3 regions of the Uliginosibacterium flavum genome follow, and region 2 is predicted to be linked to each of the others. Evidence: predicted binding sites of a transcription regulator. Region 2 holds the regulator's gene; each other region holds the start of a gene.
What was found. The regulator sigma-54, encoded in region 2, starts transcription at its own class of promoters, with help from an activator protein. The targets are predictions, from matches to a motif close to TGGCACGCTTNCTGCTNA.
Positions count from the first base shown of each region.

Region 1: the regulator sigma-54 is predicted to act here: its motif matches at 1,772-1,789, upstream of rsxA (electron transport complex subunit RsxA).
Region 3: the regulator sigma-54 is predicted to act here: its motif matches at 3,531-3,548, upstream of ABXR19_RS10525 (ammonium transporter).

Region 1 covers NZ_JBEWZI010000006.1:1,521-8,240, reverse strand. Annotated here, with positions in the region: gene rsxC (electron transport complex subunit RsxC) at 1-552, opposite strand, end outside; gene ABXR19_RS06895 (RnfABCDGE type electron transport complex subunit B) at 626-1,153, opposite strand; gene rsxA (electron transport complex subunit RsxA) at 1,164-1,745, opposite strand; gene nifL (nitrogen fixation negative regulator NifL) at 2,057-3,598, shown strand; gene nifA (nif-specific transcriptional activator NifA) at 3,695-5,236, shown strand; gene ABXR19_RS06875 (DUF5343 domain-containing protein) at 5,763-6,329, shown strand; gene ABXR19_RS06870 (IS4 family transposase) at 6,289-6,720, opposite strand, start outside.
Region 2 covers NZ_JBEWZI010000002.1:116,403-123,122, forward strand. Annotated here, with positions in the region: gene ABXR19_RS02205 (sigma-54-dependent transcriptional regulator) at 1-696, shown strand, start outside; gene ttcA (tRNA 2-thiocytidine(32) synthetase TtcA) at 857-1,759, shown strand; gene ABXR19_RS02215 (FHA domain-containing protein) at 1,734-2,738, shown strand; gene hprK (HPr(Ser) kinase/phosphatase) at 2,799-3,746, opposite strand; gene ABXR19_RS02225 (PTS sugar transporter subunit IIA) at 3,715-4,200, opposite strand; gene hpf (ribosome hibernation-promoting factor, HPF/YfiA family) at 4,382-4,711, opposite strand; gene ABXR19_RS02235 (RNA polymerase factor sigma-54) at 4,729-6,231, opposite strand; gene lptB (LPS export ABC transporter ATP-binding protein) at 6,277-6,720, opposite strand, start outside.
Region 3 covers NZ_JBEWZI010000010.1:21-6,740, forward strand. Annotated here, with positions in the region: partial or broken gene ABXR19_RS10510 (dehydrogenase family protein) at 1-732, shown strand, start outside; gene rnk (nucleoside diphosphate kinase regulator) at 780-1,193, shown strand; gene ABXR19_RS10520 (aspartate dehydrogenase domain-containing protein) at 1,247-2,044, shown strand; gene ABXR19_RS10525 (ammonium transporter) at 2,296-3,498, opposite strand; gene ABXR19_RS10530 (TrpB-like pyridoxal phosphate-dependent enzyme) at 3,968-5,332, shown strand; gene ABXR19_RS10535 (DNA alkylation repair protein) at 5,567-6,280, shown strand; gene ABXR19_RS10540 (hypothetical protein) at 6,282-6,482, opposite strand; gene purT (formate-dependent phosphoribosylglycinamide formyltransferase) at 6,496-6,720, opposite strand, start outside.

The DNA of each region.
Region 1 (6,720 bases), on a different contig from region 2:
GCGCATCACGCTGTCATCGCTGGACAGATACGGTTCGCATTCGCCGCCATTGATCACCAGCGTCTGTACGGCCAGCTTGCGGCCCAGTTGTGCTTTCGGCGCCGACGGAAAAGTCGCGCCGCCCAGGCCGACAATGCCGGCATCGGCGATGCGCTGCGACACCTCGGCGGGTTCCAGGCTGAAAGGGTCGGCCACTTCGATCAGCGGAATCGCTTCGTCCTTGCCATCCAGCGTAATCGTGATCGCTGCAAACGGCAGGCCGGAAGGATGTGGCGCAGTGACTTCGCCAATCGCCGTGACAATGCCGGAACTGGGCGCATGCACCGGTGCCGATACATTGCCCTGCGCGCTGGCAATCAACTCGCCGCGCAGCACCCGGTCACCCACCGCCACCAGCGGCTTGGCCGGCGCACCTACGTGCTGCAGCAATGGCACACACAGCTTTGCCGGCAGGCTCATCACGCGCAGCGGCACATCGGCCGCCGGGCGTTTGTGATCGTCATGCGGATGCACGCCCCAGCGCGCTCCGTTCAGCATTTCAAGCATACCCATATTCTTCTCCTCAGGCGGCCAGCGCCGGCATTTCACAGGTCGGTTTAGCGACAGGCCAAACCCGACAATCGTTTCAAGCCAGGGCTGGTTTGCTCCAGTTCCAGTCACGCAGCGTCTGCGGCAGCGGACGCAAGATGATCGCGCCCGTCGGGCAGTCATCCATGCAGCCGCCACAACCCGTACAGGCCTCATGCAGCACGCCATGAATCTGTTTCGCTGCGCCGACAATGGCATCCGTCGCGCAATGCTTCATGCACTTGCCGCAACCGATGCAGATCTCTTCCGCCACCTCGGCCACCATCGGGCCTTTGTCCGCCACACCATCAAGCGACAAGGTGATCCCCAGCTTGGCCGCAATCGCCTGGGCCAGCGCCACACCGCCGCCGGGGCAAACCGTCGCTGCGGCGTTGCCTTCCACCACCGCCTCCGCCGCCGCGCCGCAACCAGCCAGACCGCATTGACCACAGTTGGTGCCGGGCATCATCTCGACCAGCTCGGAGACTAGGCTGTTGCCCTCCACCGCAAAGACTTTCGCCGCGTAACCCAGGCCCAGACCGAGAATCAGGCCCAGCGCGGTCAAACTCAGAATGGCTGCAATCATCGCGATCTCCTTAATTGAAGTTCAGGCCGGCAAAACCCATGAAGGCCAGCGACAGCAAGGACGCCAGCACGAAGGTGATCGGCACGCCGTCAAACGCAGCCGGCACCTTGACCAGCACCAGACGCTCGCGCAGCCCGGCAAACATCACCATCACCAGGGTGAAGCCCATCGATGAGCCGAAGCCATACACCAGGCTCTTCACGAAACTGTTGCCTTCCTGCACGTTGAGCAGGGCCACGCCCAGCACCGCACAGTTGGTCGTGATCAGCGGCAGGTAGATGCCCAGCGCGCGATACAGCCCCGGCACCGACTTCTTCACCACCGCCTCGACGAACTGCACCGTCGCGGCGATCACCACGATGAAGGTCAGGATGCGCAGGTATTCCAGCCCCAGTGGGGCGAGCAGAAAGTGGTCGATCATCCAGCCCGCGCCGGAGGCCACCGTGATCACGAAAGTCGTCGCCAAGCCCATGCCCAGTGCGCTATCGATGTTTTTGGACACGCCCATGAACGGACACAGGCCCAGAAATTTCGCCATCAGCACGTTATTCACCAGCGCCGTGGTCACCAGCAGGATCAGGTATTCACTCATGTCGGGTACAACCTCCTGGCTCCCCTTTCGCAGAATCCGTGCCAAGTTTTGGGCGCAGCACCGATCCGGTGCGTGCATGCCTTGCGCAGCCGCCATTTGCGGGCATCTGCAGGCATGCAGGCCGGGGAGGCAAGCTGCGCGCGGCTTGTAGGGGATGCAACAAGCCGACGAATGGATACGACAAAGCCCATTGCGTCGACAGGGTTTGAGCCAGCGCAAGGAAACCGGATCGTCTGCGCGAACGGGCACGAGAAGGCACGGAAGCTGCATTAACCCGTCTGAAGCAGCCTGAATCCCATGCGAGGCCCGTCATGCCCAGTCCGAAAAAGAAAACCGCCACTCCGCGCAGCTCCGTGCGCTCCATCCCCGCCGCGCTGTATCGCGCCGCCGTGGAGCAGGCCGACATCGCGATCTCGATCACCGATCCGCGCGCCAACATCGAATACGTCAACCCGGCCTTCACCCGCAAGACCGGCTTCAGCCCGGAAGATGCCGTCGGCCTGAACCAGAGCATCCTGTCGAACCACACCACTCCGCCCGGCGTTTACAAGGCGCTGTGGCAGCAGATCAACAGCAAGCAGCCCTGGAGCGGGCGTCTGGTCAATAGCCGCAAGGATGGCGGCAAGTATCTGGCCGACCTGACCATCACCCCGGTGCTGGACGAGGCTGGCGAGATCTCGCACTTCCTCGGCCTGCACCGCGACATCACCGAGCTGCACAAGCTCGAATGCGCCGTGCGCAACCAGAAGGCGCTGATCGAATCCGTCGTCGATGGCGCGCCGCTGGTGCTGGCCCTGCTCAACATGGAAGACCGCGTGCTGCTGGATAACCACGCCTACAAGGCGCTGATGGCCGACCTGCGCATGCAGGAACCCGCCGCGGTGCTGCTCGAGGCCGTGCGGGCCAATCTGGGCGCGGGCTTTGGCCCCTTCAAACCGGGCGCGCACGCCTTCCTCGACCAGCAGATCCGCCTGGATCGCCCGCACTGGCGCACGCCGCGCTGCTACGCCTGCTCCGGCGTGTGGGTGGCTGCCGACAAGGACAGCACCGACGCCTTCTACGACGAGGCGGCCGAAAGCTATCTGCTGCTGGTCGCCACCGATGTCACGCGCATGGTCATGGAGCAGGAGAAATCCCGCGTCGCCGCCCTGCACGCCGTACTCGCCGACGAGAACCGCCAGCAGGCCCTGCGCGAAAGCCTCTCGGCCGCCGTGTACCAGCTCGAAGGTCCGCTCAACGTCCTCAATTCCGTGGTCACCGTGATGGGCCGGCGCGGCTGCGATCCCGCCCAGGCTGCGCTGACGGATGCCCTCAAGGCCGGTCAGGACGCGCTCGAAACCCTGCGCGCCGCCGTGCCAGCGCTGGGCAGCGCGATCACCGGGCCGGTCAATATGAATGAAGCCGTGCGCGACGTGCTCGACCTGTCCGCACAGAAATTTCTCGCCACCGGCATCTCCGTGCAATGGGATCCGCAGCTCGTCCTGCCCACCCTGCAAGGCCATCCGAACCGCTTGCGCACGCTGATCAAGGCCTTGGTCGACAACGCCATCGAAGCCATGAACACCAAGGGCTGGCAGCAACGCCTGCTCGCCATCAGCACCCGCGCTGACAAACAGAGCATCGAGGTCACGGTCACCGACAGCGGCCCCGGCATCGATCCCGATCTGCGCCTGAAAGCCTTCGAGCCCTTCTTCAGCACCAAGAAAGGTCAGGGCCAGCATCTGGGCACCGGCCTGTCCTCGGCCCAGCAGGTGGCGGTCGATCACGACGGCAGCATCGAACTGGGCACAGGGCCGTATGGCGGCTGCGTAGCGAAGTTGGTGTTACCACTCAAACGAAATGGGCAGATGTAGGTCGGGCTTCAGCCCGACACCCACGAACCCGAAAGCGTCGGGCTGAAGCCCGACCTACGAAACAGTTACGCAGCACCGAAGCAAAAGGTAAGCATCATGGCTCTCGACGCCGAAGGCACCCTGAACCGCACGCTGATGGAAGCGCTCTACCAAGTGAGCGTCATCCTCTCGCGTTCGCTCGACACCAAAACCGCACCGCAGGAAGTGCTGCGCGTACTCGAAGAATCCGCCGGCCTCACGCGCGGCATGATCAGCGTGCTCGACGCCGAGAGCGGCGATCTGGTCGTCAATGCCGTGCAAGGCATCGAGCCACAGGAATTCGAGCCGATCCGCTATCAGTCTGGCGAAGGCGTGCTGGGCCTCTTGCTGGAAGAGCGCAAGACCGTCGCCCTGCCCTCCATCGCCGCCAATCCGCGCTTCCTCAATCGCCTCGGCATCTACGAGCGCCGCCTGCCCTTCATCGCCGCGCCCATCCACATCGGCGGCGCCATGGAAGGCGTGCTCGCCGTGCAGCCGAACCGGCTCGACGACGGCCTGCTCGCCGTGCGTGCTCGCTTCGTCGAAATGGTCGCCAACCTCATCGGCCAGAGCGTGCGGCTCTCGCTCGACGTGGCCGAAGAAAAGAAAGTCATCGCCGAGGAACGTGACACCCTGCGCCGCACCGTGCGCGTTCAGCACGGCTTCGACAACATCGTCGGCCATTCCGCCGGCATGCGCCGCATCTTTGAACAAGTGCGCATGGTCGCCAAGTGGAACACCACCGTCCTGATCCGTGGCGAAACCGGCACCGGCAAGGAACTCATCGCCAACGCCATCCACTACAACTCGCCGCGCGCGCGCGGCCCCTACGTGCGCTTGAACTGCGCCTCGCTGCCCGAAAACCTGCTCGAATCCGAACTCTTCGGCCACGAAAAAGGCGCCTTCACCGGCGCCGTCAATTCACGCAAAGGCCGCTTCGAAATGGCCGATGGCGGCAGCATCTTCCTCGACGAAATCGGTGAGATCTCCCCGGCCTTCCAGGCCAAGCTCCTGCGCGTGCTGCAGGAAGGCGAGCTGGAACGCGTCGGCGGTGGTCGCACCATCAAGGTCGACGTGCGCGTCATCGCCGCCACCCACCGCGATCTGGAAGACGCCATCGACGAAGGCAAATTCCGCGAGGATTTGTACTTCCGCCTCAACGTCATGCCGATCAAATTGCCCGCCCTGCGCGAGCGTCTCGAAGACGTGCCCGAAATTGCCCGTCACCTGATGGGCCGCATCGGCCAGATGCAAGGCCGCCCGCTCGATCTGAGCGAAGCCGCCATCACCCGCCTGACCCAATACCCCTGGCCCGGCAACATCCGCGAAATGGAAAACTGTCTGGAGCGCGCCGCCGTCATGTCCGAGAGCGGCCACATCGACAGCGACCTGATCCGCATCGACCGCCAGCGCGACAGCGGCCCCATCTCCACCGCCAGCGCCAGCGCCGGCCCCCGCATTGATTTCGACGATCCCAACGTCGACGAGCGCACCAAAGTCATCGGCGCGCTGGAGCAAGCCGGCTGGGTGCAAGCCAAGGCCGCGCGCCTGCTCAACATGACCCCGAGGCAGATTGCTTACCGGATATTGACCTTGGGGATTGAGGTCAAGCAGTTCTGAAATCAGTGCTGAGTTCTGAGGATTGAGTGCTGAGTTAAAGCCGCACCGGCCCAAACCATTCCCCTCTCCCGCTTGCGGGAGAGGGGCCAAGGGAGAGGGGCCAAGGGAGAGGGGCCAAGGGAGAGGGCAAGCGTCCGTCCACAAAAACTCCGTTCGTGCTGAGCGTAAGAAGCGCAGCGGATGGAGTCGAAGCATGAAGGCGCACCAGCGCCAACTCCCCTCTCCCCAACCATCTCCCCCAAGGGGCGAGGGAGAAACTCCAGACCATCGCCCGAAGACCCGCACCCAGCGGACTTCTCCGGCCACCCTGCCCGCACAGGTCCGCCCCATGCGGCTCTGCAGGCGTGCCCCGAAAACGTGAATTGGTGCGCAGCTTGATGCAAATTACCTAAACAAGGTGACGAAAGTCCTACTGGCCGGCGTATGCTTTGGCCATCCAACAAACATTGCTCAAACGGCAGTTTGAACGACGATCAAATACTTAGTTATTTTTGCAACTTCATGATTTTCAAAAAAAGGATTTCCATTGAACGCAAATATCCCGTACATGCTTTCAGTCAGCAACCTGCATAGAATTCTCGATGCAATCCAACGAGCCGGAGCTCCTGAAGTATTTCATCTGGACTTCCTAAGGGATTTGGGTTTCAAGGGATCTAATGATCGTGGCGCCGTAAAAATTCTGAAATATTTGGGAATGCTCGACGAGTCAGGCAGGCCACTTGCGCCATACCGTGAGTTCATGGATCACAACAAAGCTAAACGGGTCTTGGCGTCCCGAATTAAAGTCGCCTTTGATGATTTATTCACTGCCGATCGAAATGCGAATACAAAGTCAGTTGAGCATTTAAAGGGGTGGTTCAAAACAAAAACGGGAGCCGGTGACGCGGTTGCTCAAAAGCTTGCTTCTACCTTTCGCTCACTAGCAGCTTACGGAGACTTCTCAGCACCGACTAATGTCGATCAAGTTGATTCATCGACAACCGAGTCAACAAAGTCGTCGTCCGAGACACAGGAGGATGCCACCTCATCCAACCCATGCCATTCCACACAACTCATAATGCATGAATCGCGCGCATCGTCTCAAGGCCTCTGACGAAGCAGCGGAGGCCTTCAAAGCCCTGCCAGAGCGTTTTGACGCCGGGCTCACCATCGCCTTTACGCGCGAGAAAGCCGCCGAGCATGGCGATGCGGCGGACCACCTCGCGCACGGTGGGCGGTTTTTTGGGTGGTGCTTTCCCGGCCGCGAGCCAGGCCGCTTGCCATTCGAGAGGATCAAATACAGCTACGGCAGGCAGATCGGGATGAACGCGCGCCAGCCGGGTCAGATGTGCCAGACGCCAAGCCACCACGAGATAGAGCGCCAAGGCCAGCTCCAGCTTTTTGATGTCTCCCAGTTGCAGTGCCTCAACACGGCAACCGTTCTTGAGCACGTGAAACAGGGTTTCGATTTCCCACCGGCAGCGATACCAGTCGATCAGCTCCGC
Region 2 (6,720 bases):
CTCGATCTGGGCACGCTGGCTCAGCCCATTGAAGTGCAAGCCCTCGAAGCCGCGCGCGGCGGGCAGGTTTTCATTGAAGATCTGGCGCAAATCAACCGGTCGCAGCAGAAGAATCTTGCTTTTGTCATCGACCGTCTCGACAAGTACGATCTGCACCTGCTCGCCGCCACCACCCAACAGGCCGACCAACTGCTGAAAGACGGTTGGGATCCTCAGCTGGTACGGCGCATGTTCGAGGTCGCATTGGTTCCCCCGTCTCTGCTCGAACTCAAGGAAGAAGTTCCGGAACTGGTTGCCCAGCTCCTGCAACACCTCACGGAAAGTGGCGAAGTCCCGGCGCGTACGCTGACAACCGGGGCACTCAACGCCCTGCGCAATAGCCCTTGGGGCGGCGGCTTTGGTGAATTAAGGTCTGCCGTCAAATCGCTTGCACTCGGCTCATTGGAAGAAGAAATAAGTGCCGAAGAAGTCGTGCGTTTCATATCTCGCGCCTCGACAGCCGCACTGGCTTTGCCGCTGGACTTACCGCTACGCGAGGCACGCGAAACCTTCGAACGACTTTACTTCGAATACCACCTGCAGCTGGAAGACGGCAACATTACCCGGCTTGCAGACAAAACAGGCCTCGAACGCACCCACCTGTACCGGAAGCTCAAGCAACTCGGCATTCAGGTGGGCCGTAGATCGGAAGCCTGAACACTGGGCAAGCCCCTGATCCATCACAGTTTTTACCGGCAGCGAGAGCAGCTTCGATATAATCACGCACTTGCAGCCCAACCCCGACCAAATCGTGAATCTTGCCAGCCCAACACCCGAAGACTTGTCCAACACAGTCCTGCGCCTGAAAAAGCGCTTGATGCGCGGCATTGGCCAAGCCATCGCGGACTACAACATGATCGAAGAAGGTGATGTCGTCATGGTGTGCTGCTCGGGCGGTAAAGACTCCTATGCCCTGCTGAACCTGCTGCGCGACATGCGCGAACGCGCGCCGATCGACTTCCGCATCATTGCGATCAATCTGGATCAGCGCCAACCAGGCTTCCCGGCCGAAGTGCTGCCGGCCTACTTCGAATCCATCGGCGTCGAATACCGCATTGTCACTGAAGACACTTATTCAATCGTCAAGGACAAGATCCCGGAGGGTAAAACTACTTGCGCCCTCTGCTCACGCCTGCGACGCGCCATCATCTATCGCACCGCGAGCGAACTGGGCGCGACCAAGATTGCCTTGGGGCATCATCGCGAAGACCTGATAGAAACCCTGTTCCTGAACATGTTCTTTGGCGGCAAACTCAAGGCAATGCCCCCAAAGCTGCTGTCTGATGATGGGCAGCACATGGTGATCCGACCACTGGCCTACTGCGCAGAAAAGGACATCGCCAAATATGCACGCGCGATGGATTTCCCGATCATCCCGTGCAACCTCTGCGGCTCGCAAGAAACCGCCCAGCGCAAACAAATCAAGGCCTTGCTGGGCGAATGGGAGCACAGCTTTCCGGGCCGAGTGGAGTCCATTGCCACTGCCCTTCAGAACGTAGTGCCCAGCCACCTCGCTGATGGCAAGCTGTTTGATTTCAAAGCCTTGACGCGCAATAGCCTTGTCAGCGAGGGCGATATCGCCTTTGACAGCCCGATCGTCAGCCTGCCACCCACGCCGACACCAGAATCCTTACCGATCCACTGGATAAAGAATGATGATTCTCTCGACGCAAATCCTTGGAGCCGCCTGAATAATGACGAGCACACCCATCACCACTGAAACCTGCGTCCTGATCGCCGAAATCACTGGCGATAATTCGCTGCTGGACAAAATCGGTGGAATAGAAACTCAGCACGCTGTTGAGCGTAGCCGAAAACGCGCCGAGCGCTCGATAGAGGCTTATCAAGGCTTTGCCGTGTCGGCTGATGGCCGCCGCCTGGTCGCGCATTTCCCGCGTGGAGAGAACGCGGTACTCGCAGCCTTCGACATGCGCGCACGCGTCAAACAATTACCGCCCGTTTCCGGGGTTGCCTTATCCGTACACGTGGTGATCCACGCCGGTACGGTCGAAACCGCTAGCAATCGTCCCGACGAAGCCGCTCTCTCCCTCGCCCAAAAGCTTGTCTCGGCCAGCCCTGCCAACCAGATCCTGATCAGCGGAGAGGGTTACACCAGACTGCCGGAGAGCATGCGCAAACAGCTGGTTGCTGAACCGCCCAGCTCAATCGCAGTGCCCGGCTACACCGAACGCGTATACGCATTCCCGCCGGGCGTTACTCCGACCGCGACCAGCAGCACGGCAGCTACGCCAGCTTCAATCGAGGCGTTCTCACCGACATCCACCTCGCTGAGCATCAATCAGAGCGTGCTGGACACCACCAATCACAGCGAATCTCCCGTATTCAGCCCCGCCGCCAACGCGCCGCAGCGTACTTCTTTGATGCTGCGCCACAACAAGAACAACCTTTCAGTATCTGATCACCACCCGGTGGTACTGGCTGGGCGCGAAGAAGGCAATGACTTGGTCATCGCGGACCGTCGTGCCTCACGGCACCATTCGCGCATAGAATGGCGTCACAACCATTTTGTGTTGATCGACACCAGCACGAACGGCACTTTCATGGTGGACGATGCGGGCAATGAGGTTGTGCTGCGTCGTGGAGAAGCAGACCTGCCGAACCGCGGACGGATCGGCTTTGGCTATTCGCCCACAGAAGTCGGAGCAGAGGTCGTATTTTTTGACATCGGCCAACGCTGAGCTCAGTGCACCAAAAAAAGCCCGCCTTCATTCGGCGGGCTTTTTTGTGACCTGTGAAAGTCAGCGGTCATAAGGGTCATCATTATCCAGAATGCTCCGCTGACGTACGACAAACTCCTGAGTTGAATCAATCCCGCGAAGCTGCAGGATCGTGTTGCGCACCGCAGCCTCAAGCAGAACCGCAAGGTTTCGCCCTGCCGCAACCGGCAGCACAACGCGGCGCACGGGGACCCCCAGCACGTCCTGCATATCGTCATCATCAAGCGGCAAACGCAAAGGCTCATCATGCCCACCCGTGCGACGCTGCAAATGTGCGATGAGTTTGAGCTTCATTTTTCGACGACACGCAGTTTCGCCAAAAATCGTACGGATATTCAGGATGCCCAGACCGCGCACCTCCAGAAAATCCTTGAGCATTTCAGGGCAACGCCCCTCCAGAATCCCTGAAGCAACGCGCGAGATTTCTACAACGTCATCCGCCACCAAGCCATGGCCGCGTGTAATCAGCTCCAGCGCCAACTCGGACTTACCCGCGCCCGAGTCGCCAGTCACCAGCACGCCAACCCCCAGAACATCCATGAACACGCCATGCAGCGAAACGCGCTCAGCCATCTTGCGTGACAGATAGACCCGCAGGACTTCAATCACGCGTGCGGATTCCAGCGGTGAGGCCATCACCGGCACTCCCGCTTCATCGCAGGCTCGACGGACAATTTCCGGCACGTCGCAATCATCAGCAACGATGACTCCGGGAGGAGAGCAGGCGAGGATGCCCAACAAATGCTGCTCAAGGTGTTCGCGGGTTTGTTGGCGTGCCCAAGCGAACTCTGCTTCGCCCATGATCTGCAAACGATTCGGGTGAATCAGGTTGAGGTGACCCACCATATCGGCTGGCCACACCCGATGATCAGAAACCGACAACCAAGAATCCAGACGCCCCGCAACATGACGCAATTGCAGCGCAGTGCGATTGGCCTCAAACAGCTGGGCTACGCTCGCTCGACGCATGGATGCTCCAGTCATCAAAAGCTGCCGCAACACTCATGGCATCCGGCGCGGCACAAAGGGTTTCGCGGAACGTCTTGTCGCTGAACATCTGCGCCAACTCTGCCAGTAAACGCAGATGCGTTTCATTGGCCTGTTCAGGCGCCAGCATGATGAAAAACAGATTGACCGGAGCCCCATCAGGCGCATCAAAATCGATGGGGTCACGCAGGCGCAGGAAAGCGCCTTGCGTCTCCTTGAGGCCTTTGACGCGCTGATGCGGAATCGCAATCCCCATGCCCAAGCCCGTCGAGCCAAGCTTTTCGCGCTGAGTCAGCGCATCGACCACTTTCCTGGCCGCCAGACCGCTATGCTGCTCAAACAGGGCCCCCACGCACTCAAACACCGCGGCACGGGAATTCAGCGCGATATCAACAACAATCCGCTGCGGATCAAGAATCTTGGAGATCAGGTTCATGCCAGGTTCGGTCTTACTTACAGAACAGCGGCGAGTCTCCTTTCGGAGCTCGCCGCTTGTCAGGTTGGAAATTGACAGTTCAGGACTTCATCCTGCAGTCGCGGCAGGCCCATTATAGGCCTCGCCCGCCCTGCTGCGTCCAGTCCGGCCGCAGCACAGCTGAACTGTGTTGCGCGCACGCTCAGTCCGCGCTTGCAATGCTCTGGCGCTTCACGGATTCATGACCGTGATCACCGGCTTTCTCCTTGTGCTTGAGTACCTGACGATCCAGTTTGTCAGCCATCGCATCGATCGCCGCATACAAGTCATCGTCTTCACACTCCACGTGGATATCCTTACCACGCACGTGCACTGTCACTTCAGCTTTCTGTTTGAGTTTTTGTACCGAGAGGATTACATGGGTTGCCGTCACATGATCAAAATGACGAATCACCCGATCAAGCTTGGTGCTGACATACTCGCGCAGGGCGGGGGTCACTTCAAGATGGTGCCCGGTGATATTGAGATTCATAAAACACTCCTCTCCTGTTAGATCGACTTGCGCTGACTGACCGGCGGAATATTGAGCAACTCCCGGTATTTCGCGATTGTCCGGCGTGCTACCACAATACCCTGCTGGCCCAACAATTCAGCAATCCGGGCATCAGACAAAGGCTTGCGCCCGTCCTCAGCCGCAACCAGCTGGCGAATCAGCGCGCGAATCGCCGTAGCTGAACATTCACCACCCGTATCGGTGGCAACGTGACTGCCAAAAAAATATTTCAGTTCAAAGACGCCACGGGCACTGGCCATATATTTCTGAGTCGTTACCCGCGACACCGTCGACTCGTGCAATTCCAGCTCTTCAGCGATCTCGCGCAAGGTAAGCGGACGCATCGCCACTTCGCCATGCTCGAAAAACTGTCGCTGCCGATCCACTATCGCCTGTGAAACCCGCAGGATCGTGTCAAACCGCTGCTGTACGTTCTTGATCAACCACTTCGCTTCCTGCAGGTGCGTCGACAGTGTGCTGCTTACGCCCCGGTTATGGTGAAGTATATCGGCATAGACCTTGTGAATCCTTAGCCTCGGCATTGCTTCCGAATTAAGATTTACCGTCCAGGCACCCCGATATTTCCGGACAACCACATCGGGAATCACATAACGCGTCTCGGGCGCGGCAAAACGAGCACCCGGCCGGGGATTGAGGCTGCAGATCAACTCCTGCGCGGAACGCAATGCATCGTCATTACAGGACAGTCGGCGCTTGAGCTTGGCGAAGTCACGTGCGGCCAGCAACTCCAGATTGCCATCAACGATGATCATGGACAAGCGCCGTGACTCGCTCTCCGGCAGGGTCTTCAATTGCAAAAGCAGACTTTCCTGCAGGTTGCGCGCCCCGATTCCTGCCGGATCAAGGCTTTGCACCTGATGCAGGGAAATCGTCAAATCTTCCAGCTCAACATCCCATTCAGGCGGAATCAGCGGAAGAAGCTCTTCAAGCTCCTGCAGCAACAGACCGTCATCATCCAGAGCCTCGATCACCAGCATGACCAAGGCGCGATCCCGATCCGTCATGGCCATCAAGGCAACCTGACCCAACAGATGATCCCGCAAGGACGTCGCTGCGGCCTGGAGATCCTGAAAATCGCCGTCTTCACCATCGCCACTTCCGTGCGAAGCCCCTTCACTGCGCCATTCGGCGGCCTCGCCGATGTCGTCATCCGACACACTGTCGTAGGCTTCGTTGATGCTATCGGGCATGTCGGCCACGCTCGCCGCTTCATACTCGTCCTCGCCCGAAGACACGCGCTCGCTGGAGTACTCCTCACCCGCAGTGGCCATACTGGCCTCTTGCGGCTCGGGCAGAGACGGACTTGCGCCCTCATCTTCCTCGCCCGCCTCGCGTTCCAGCATCGGGTTCTCCAGCAGCATGCGCTCGATTTCCTGATTGAGTTCGAGCGTGGACAGTTGTAGCAACTTGATGGATTGCTGCAACTGTGGCGTCAAGGCCAGTTGCTGGGAGAAGCGAAGCTGAAGCGAGGGTTTCATGCGGACAGTGATACCAGCCGGCCCATGCCGGCCTGATGAAAAACGTTATAAACGGAAATGTTCACCTAGATAAACTTGGCGTACCTGATCATTTTGCACAATCTCTTCCGGCGTACCACCCGCCAGCACTTCACCCGCATTGATGATGTAAGCGTGGTCGCAAATCCCCAGTGTTTCACGCACATTGTGGTCGGTAATCAACACCCCGATTCCACGTGCTTTCAGGTAGCTAATGATCTTCTGAATATCCAGCACTGCAATCGGGTCAACCCCTGCAAAAGGTTCATCGAGCAGAATCAAACGAGGGCGGGTTGCCAGCGCCCGGGCAATTTCCACCCGACGACGCTCGCCGCCGGAAAGAGACATTGCGGTCGCATCGCGCAGATGGGCAATGTTCAACTCATCCAGCAACTCATCGAGACGCTTCGCCTGCTCTGCTTTACCCAGCTTCTGCAGCTCAAGCACCGCCAGAATATTCTCGCTGACCGA
Region 3 (6,720 bases), on a different contig from region 2:
ATCCGCCCGGAGGCTACTGGCTATGGCACGGTGTATTTCGTTGAGCAGATGCTCAAGCTGCAGGGGCGAAGTCTCGATGGTTTGCGGGTCAGCGTATCCGGGGCCGGGAATGTGGCGCAATACGCCATTGAAAAGGCCATGCAGCTTGGTGCCAAAGTCGTCACGGCTTCCGATTCCGGCGGCACTGTGGTCGATGAAGATGGCTTTACTCCCGAGAAGCTGGCTGTCCTGATGGATGTGAAGAACAATCTGCACGGGCGCGTATGTGATTATGCGCAGCGGGTTGGAGCTACCTTCCTTGCCGGTGTGCGGCCCTGGTGTGTGCCAGTGGATGTTGCGCTTCCCTGTGCGACCCAGAATGAACTGGACAAGGCGGATGCCGAAACCTTGTTTGAAAACGGAGTGATCTGCGTTGCTGAAGGCGCCAACATGCCCTCGACCGCGGAGGCCGTAAAAGTTTTTGAAGGCAAGGGAGTGCTTTATGCGCCGGGCAAGGCCAGCAATGCTGGCGGTGTCGCCACCTCCGGCCTGGAGATGAGTCAGAATGCCATGCGCTTGGGTTGGCCGCGCGAGGAAGTAGATGCACGTTTGCGAGAAATCATGATCAATATTCATGAAACCTGCGTGAACTACGGCCGCTCGAAATCCGGCGAGGTCAGTTACGTCAATGGCGCGAATATCGCGGGGTTTGTGAAAGTGGCCGACGCCATGCTCGCGCAAGGCGTGATCTGAGTCGGCGCCTTCCTGGTTGCTGTTAAAAATTAGTGGAAGAAAACGTCATGGCAGAATTGCCCCCCATTACCGTATCGAGTCTGGATCTGGAGCGACTGTATTCCTTGCTCGGCAAACTGCCGGCCGAAAATTTTGCCAGTGCAGTCGCGCTGGAAAATGAGCTGATGCGCGCCAACATTCTGGAAGCTGACCAGATGCCACCAGACGTAGTCACGATGCGTTCGGTTGTGCGCTTTGTGATTGACCCGAGCGGGAAAGAGTTTGAACTGGTGCTTTGTTACCCGGATGAAATGGATGACAACCCGAATAAGGTATCCATTCTTGCCCCGATTGGCGCGGCCATTTTGGGATTGTCCGTAGGGCAGGAAATCGAGTGGCCAGCGCCCGCTGGTGGCAATGTCTCGGTCCGGATTGTTGCCGTGACCTGGCAGCCGGAGCGAGTGGGGATGCTGTCTTTGTGAAAGTGGGTTCCTCTCAGAGCGGGCACGCAACCGAACCATTAGTCGGAGATGAAATGAGCCTTCAACGTAGAAAACTGAAACTGGCCATCGTTGGCTGCGGATTTCTTGGCAGGATTGTGGCTGAAGCCTGGAAAAATGGGCTCTTGCCGGAATACGAGCTGGTTGCTTGCCTGTCACGCAACCCGGAGTCCGCCCGCTCGCTGGCAGACAGCTACAAATGCAAGGCCTGCGCCGATCTCGGCGAGCTGCTGGAACTGGCGCCCGACTATGTTGTTGAGGCCGCTTCGCCCGGCGCCGTCAAGGAAATCGCGGAAGCGGTTTTATCGGCAGGGGCAAATCTCGTCTTGCTGTCCATCGGCGCGCTCGCCGACGCCAGCTTTCTGGCGCGCATCGAAGCCTGTGCGCGTGCCAACGGCCGGCGTGTCCATCTGGCTTCGGGCGCCATCGGCGGTTTCGACGTACTGCGCACCGCGGCGCTGATGAGCGCCATTGAAGCCAGTATCACCACAGAAAAAGGCCCTAACTCACTGCGCAATACCGCTGTCTTCAGCGAAGACTTGCTTGATGCCAGCGACAAGCGCGAAGTTTTTTCCGGCAACGCACGCGATGCCATTGCGCTTTTTCCGACCAAAGTCAATGTGGCCGTAGCTACTGCGCTCGCCACTGCCGGTGCTGATGCCACCCGAGTGAGTATCAATAGCGTAGCCGGCTTCAAGGGCGACGATCACCGCATAGAAGTCCGTGGCGAGGAGGTTCATGTCGTCGTCGATATTTACTCGCGGACCAGCGCCATCGCAGGCTGGAGCGTGGTTGCGTTGCTGCAAAATCTGGTTTCTCCGATCGCATTCTGAGCGATTTGATTGAACTGTATGGAGAATGCTTCGGGCCGCCTGTGAGTCGCATTGCAGCTGTTTGCGAGCTTGTTTCTTAGTGTCCGCAGAGGCCAGAATTGGCAGACCGCTTTCCTGAGTAAGCGCCGTTCTGTGGCGGTTTACAGGTCTGCTTAAAATGAAAAAAAAGCCCACGGCATGCCGTGGGCTTTTTGTTGAGATTGTCAGGTCGGGCTGAAAAGTCCGACAGACTTGATTGTTTGCTACCAAAATTACCAGTTGGTTTCCCGTTCCGGAGACGCACCGATTTTATGAATGGACAAATCGGCACCGTGGAATTCCTCTTCGGGATCCAGACGCAGGCTGATGAATTTCCTGATCGTGCCGTACACGATACCGCCACCGACTACCGCCACCAGAATGCCGGCGAGGGTGCCGAGTATCTGCGCCCAGAAACTCACACCGCCCATGCCGCCCAGTGCGGTCTGGCCGAAGATGCCGGCGGCGATGCCACCCCAGGCGCCGCACAGACCATGCAAGGGCCATACGCCGAGCACGTCGTCGATCTTCCAGTGGTTTTGTACTTTGGTGAACATGTAGACGAACAGTCCGCCGGCGACACCGCCGACGACCAGCGCGCCCAGCGGGTGCATCAGATCCGAGCCGGCACACACGGCGACCAAGCCGGCGAGCGGGCCGTTATGCACGAAGCCCGGGTCGTTCTTGCCAGCAACCAGCGCGACCAGCGTGCCGCCGACCAGTGCCATCAGCGAGTTGACCGCGACCAGACCGGTGATCGCTTCCATTTTTTGCGCGCTCATCACGTTGAAGCCGAACCAGCCCACGGTGAGAATCCAGGCGCCCAAGGCGAGGAAGGGGATGCTTGAAGGCGGGTGCGCCGAAATGCCACCGTCCTTGTTGTAGCGACCACGGCGGGCGCCGAGCAGCAACACCGCAACCAGTCCGATCCAGCCGCCCATGGCATGCACCACCACGCTGCCGGCGAAGTCATGGAACTTGGCGCCGAACACGGCCTCCACCCAGGGCTGGATGCCGAAGTTGTCGTTCCAGGCAATGCCTTCGAAGAAAGGGTAGACGAAGCCGACCAAGGCGAAGGTGGCTGCCATCTGTGGCGAGAAGCGCGCGCGTTCGGCGATGCCGCCGGAGATGATGGCGGGGATTGCTGCGGCGAAGGTCAGCAGGAAGAAGAATTTGACCAGTCCGTAGCCATTACTCACGGCCAGGGTTTCGGCACCCGTGAAGAAATGTATGCCGTAGGCGACGCCGTAGCCGATGAAGAAGTAGGCGATGGTCGAGACGCAGAAATCGACGAGGATCTTGACCAGGGCGTTGACCTGATTCTTGCGACGCACGGTTCCCAATTCCAGAAAGGCGAAGCCAGCGTGCATCGCCAGCACCATGATGGCGCCTAACAGAATGAAAAGTACGTCAGTTTGGGTTTTGAACTGCTCCATCTTGGACTCCGTTTTGCACAATGGCGGAGCTATAAGCATGAAGTAAGCCAGAGTTGTATTCTATATAAATCAATGGTTTGGTTTGCCCTTGTGGGCAAAAAGGCTGTCGCCTGTGCGCTGTATCTGTGCATGTCTTGAGTTTGTGCACTGATTGAGTGCTTCTGCATTGCGGTGCATGAGTGTTGTTGAGCACGTTTTTGAGCTTATACGCTCGTTCTGTAGAGCGGCTACCCGCTTGCTTCTTCAGCATGTCTGTCTGTAGAGGTCCGCTGCTGGCTGATCTTCGAGCATGTTCGTTGTGCACTGACGATGTGCGCGCGTTTGGCGCAGATCATGGTCACGGATGAGGCGCTCGTTTAGGCTGCGTTTTCCATGACGGACGCCTGCTCGTTCCCTCTCCTTGGATGGGCGAGTGGAGCATTCAGAGTCGCGACGCGACTTTTCCCAAAAAATACGCTGGAGACAAGCAATGCCTGATCGTAATCGTTACCTGCTCGAAGAAGCCCGCATGCCGGGGCAGTGGTACAACATCGCGGCCGATCTGCCTACGCCGCCCGCACCGCCGCTGCACCCGGGGACCGGTCAGCCGATTGGTCCTGACGATCTGGCGCCGCTCTTCCCCCAAGCCATCATCGCGCAGGAAATGAGCACCGAGCGTTACATCGACATTCCCGAGCCGGTGCAGGAGGTGTTCAAGATGTGGCGTCCCAGCCCCTTGTTCCGCGCGCGTCGTCTGGAAAAGGCGCTCGGCACGCCGGCCAAGATCTATTACAAGTACGAGGGCGTCTCGCCCGCTGGCAGTCACAAACCCAACTCCGCCATCCCGCAGGCCTGGTACAACGCGCAGGAAGGCGTGAAGAAACTATGCACCGAAACCGGCGCCGGCCAGTGGGGCAGCTCGCTGGCGTTTGCTGGCGGACTCTTCGGGCTGGAGGTCACGGTGTATCAGGTGCGTGTGTCTTACGACCAGAAACCGTATCGCCGCGCCATGATGGAAACTTGGGGCGCGCAGTGCATCCCGTCGCCCTCGAACACCACCGATGCCGGCCGCGCCGCGCTGGCGAAAGATCCGAACTTCATGGGCTCGCTCGGTCTGGCGATTTCCGAGGCGGTCGAAGTCGCCGCCAAGAATGAAGACACCAAATATGCGCTCGGCTCGGTGCTCAACCACGTGCTGCTGCACCAGACCATCGTCGGGCAGGAAGCCATCCTGCAGATGGAAATGGCCGGTGACGATCCGGACGTGATCATCGGCTGTACCGGCGGCGGCTCGAATTTTGCCGGCATCGCCTTCCCCTTCCTGGGCCAGCAATTGCGTGGCGAGCATGGCAAACGCCGTTTCGTCGCGGTGGAGCCGGCCGCCTGCCCAAGCCTGTCACGCGGCAAGTTCGCCTACGACTTCGGCGACACGGCACGCCTGACGCCGCTGGTGAAGATGCACACGCTGGGATCCACCTTCACGCCGCCGGGCTTTCACGCTGGCGGCCTGCGCTATCACGGCATGGCGCCGATGCTCAGTCATGTGGCCGATCTCGGTTTGATCGAAGCCCAGGCCTATCAGCAGAAAGCCTGTTTCGAAGCCGGCGTGCTGTTTGCCCGCACCGAAGGCATCGTGCCGGCGCCCGAAGCCACTCACGCCGTCAAGGGCGCCATCGAAGAAGCACTGCGCTGCAAACGCGAAGGCAAGGCCGAGACCATCCTGTTCTGCCTGTCCGGTCACGGCCACATGGACATGGCTGCGTATCAGGCCTACTTCGACGGCAATCTGCTTGATCAGGACTACGACGAGAACGAGCTGGCGATGGCTTTGTCATTGCTCCCGCAGGTCGCATGACAGGACTGAGCAATGCGTGCTGAGGATTGCGTTAATCGCTCAGCCATGCCTGAAGAGCCGCGCCCGGCAAGCCTCTGCAAGCACTCTGCCTGCAGAGGCTTGCTGCTATTGGATGTTCTGGGTTGGTGCTTGAAGATCCTTGTTGTGTGCGGTTCTTCGAGCTTTGCCGGTGAGCTGGATCTGCCCGTGATTTTTCTCTGATAGTCTCCAGCACCTGATCCGCAGGAGCCGCCGATGTCCGATTCCGTCAATTTCGCCAGCGCGCTACGCGCCGCTCTCGCTGCCAAGGCCGACCCCGTGCGCGCCGCACCGATGGCCGCCTATATGAAGCAACGCTTCGTGTTTTTCGGCATCCCGACGTCGGCCCGGCGCGCGGCAGTGAAGCCCTTGATCGCGACGCTGGGCAAGGCGCCGGAGGCTGACTGGCTGCTGGGCGTGGCGGAAGCCTTGTGGGAGTTTGACGAACGCGAATGTCAGTACGTGGCGGTTGATCTGCTGGTGAAATTTGCCGGGCGACTGGAGGCGCGGCACGAGCCGCAGTTGGTGGCGCTGGTGCGGGCGAAGGCCTGGTGGGATTCGGTGGACCTGCTTGCTGCGCATGTCTATGGCACGCTGTGCCGCAAGGCGCCAGAACTGCGGCTGCGCCTGGATGGGTATGCCACGCATGAGGATCTGTGGCTGCGCCGGGTGGCGATCCTGTCTCAGTTGAACTACGCCGCCGAGACGGATCGTGCACGCCTCGCGGCCGCGCTGACGGCAAATCTGGGGCAAAGTGATTTCTTCATTCGCAAGGCGATGGGTTGGGCTTTGCGCCAGTTTGCGCGGACTGATCCGGACTGGGTATGTGCCTGGCTCGATGCGCATGCCGGACAGGTGTCCGGGCTGACCCGGCGCGAAGCGCTCAAGCGCATTCAGGGAGATCAGCCGGAATCCGAGCCCCCTGCTTAGGTCAGAAATGCGCAGGCGCCTTCGGCTTCTCCGACCTGCCGATCTGCCGGTGGGCGATCTCTGCAGATCCGCATCCAGAAAGACTCTTCAGGTTTTCCTCGGAATCAGTTTTCAGGGTAATTGTGAGGCCGAAAACAATAAAAACACCTGTCTCTGTCAGGTGTGCATGAGTTTGCAGGGCCGACTGATCATCCGGCAGCAAGCCCTCGTCCGCCTCACCCTTCGCAGGGTTTGACCTTGTTGGCGCAGGCGGTGGCGCGAGCCCGGGCGGTCTCTACATCATCGGCACTGGCTACGGCGACGCCCATGCGGCGGCGTTCGAAGGCTTCCGGTTTGCCGAACAGGCGGATATCTGATTCGGGTACCTGCAGGGCTTCGTCTACGTCTTCGAAGAGGATGCCAGTGGCGTTCATGTTGCCGTAGATCACGGCACTGGCCCC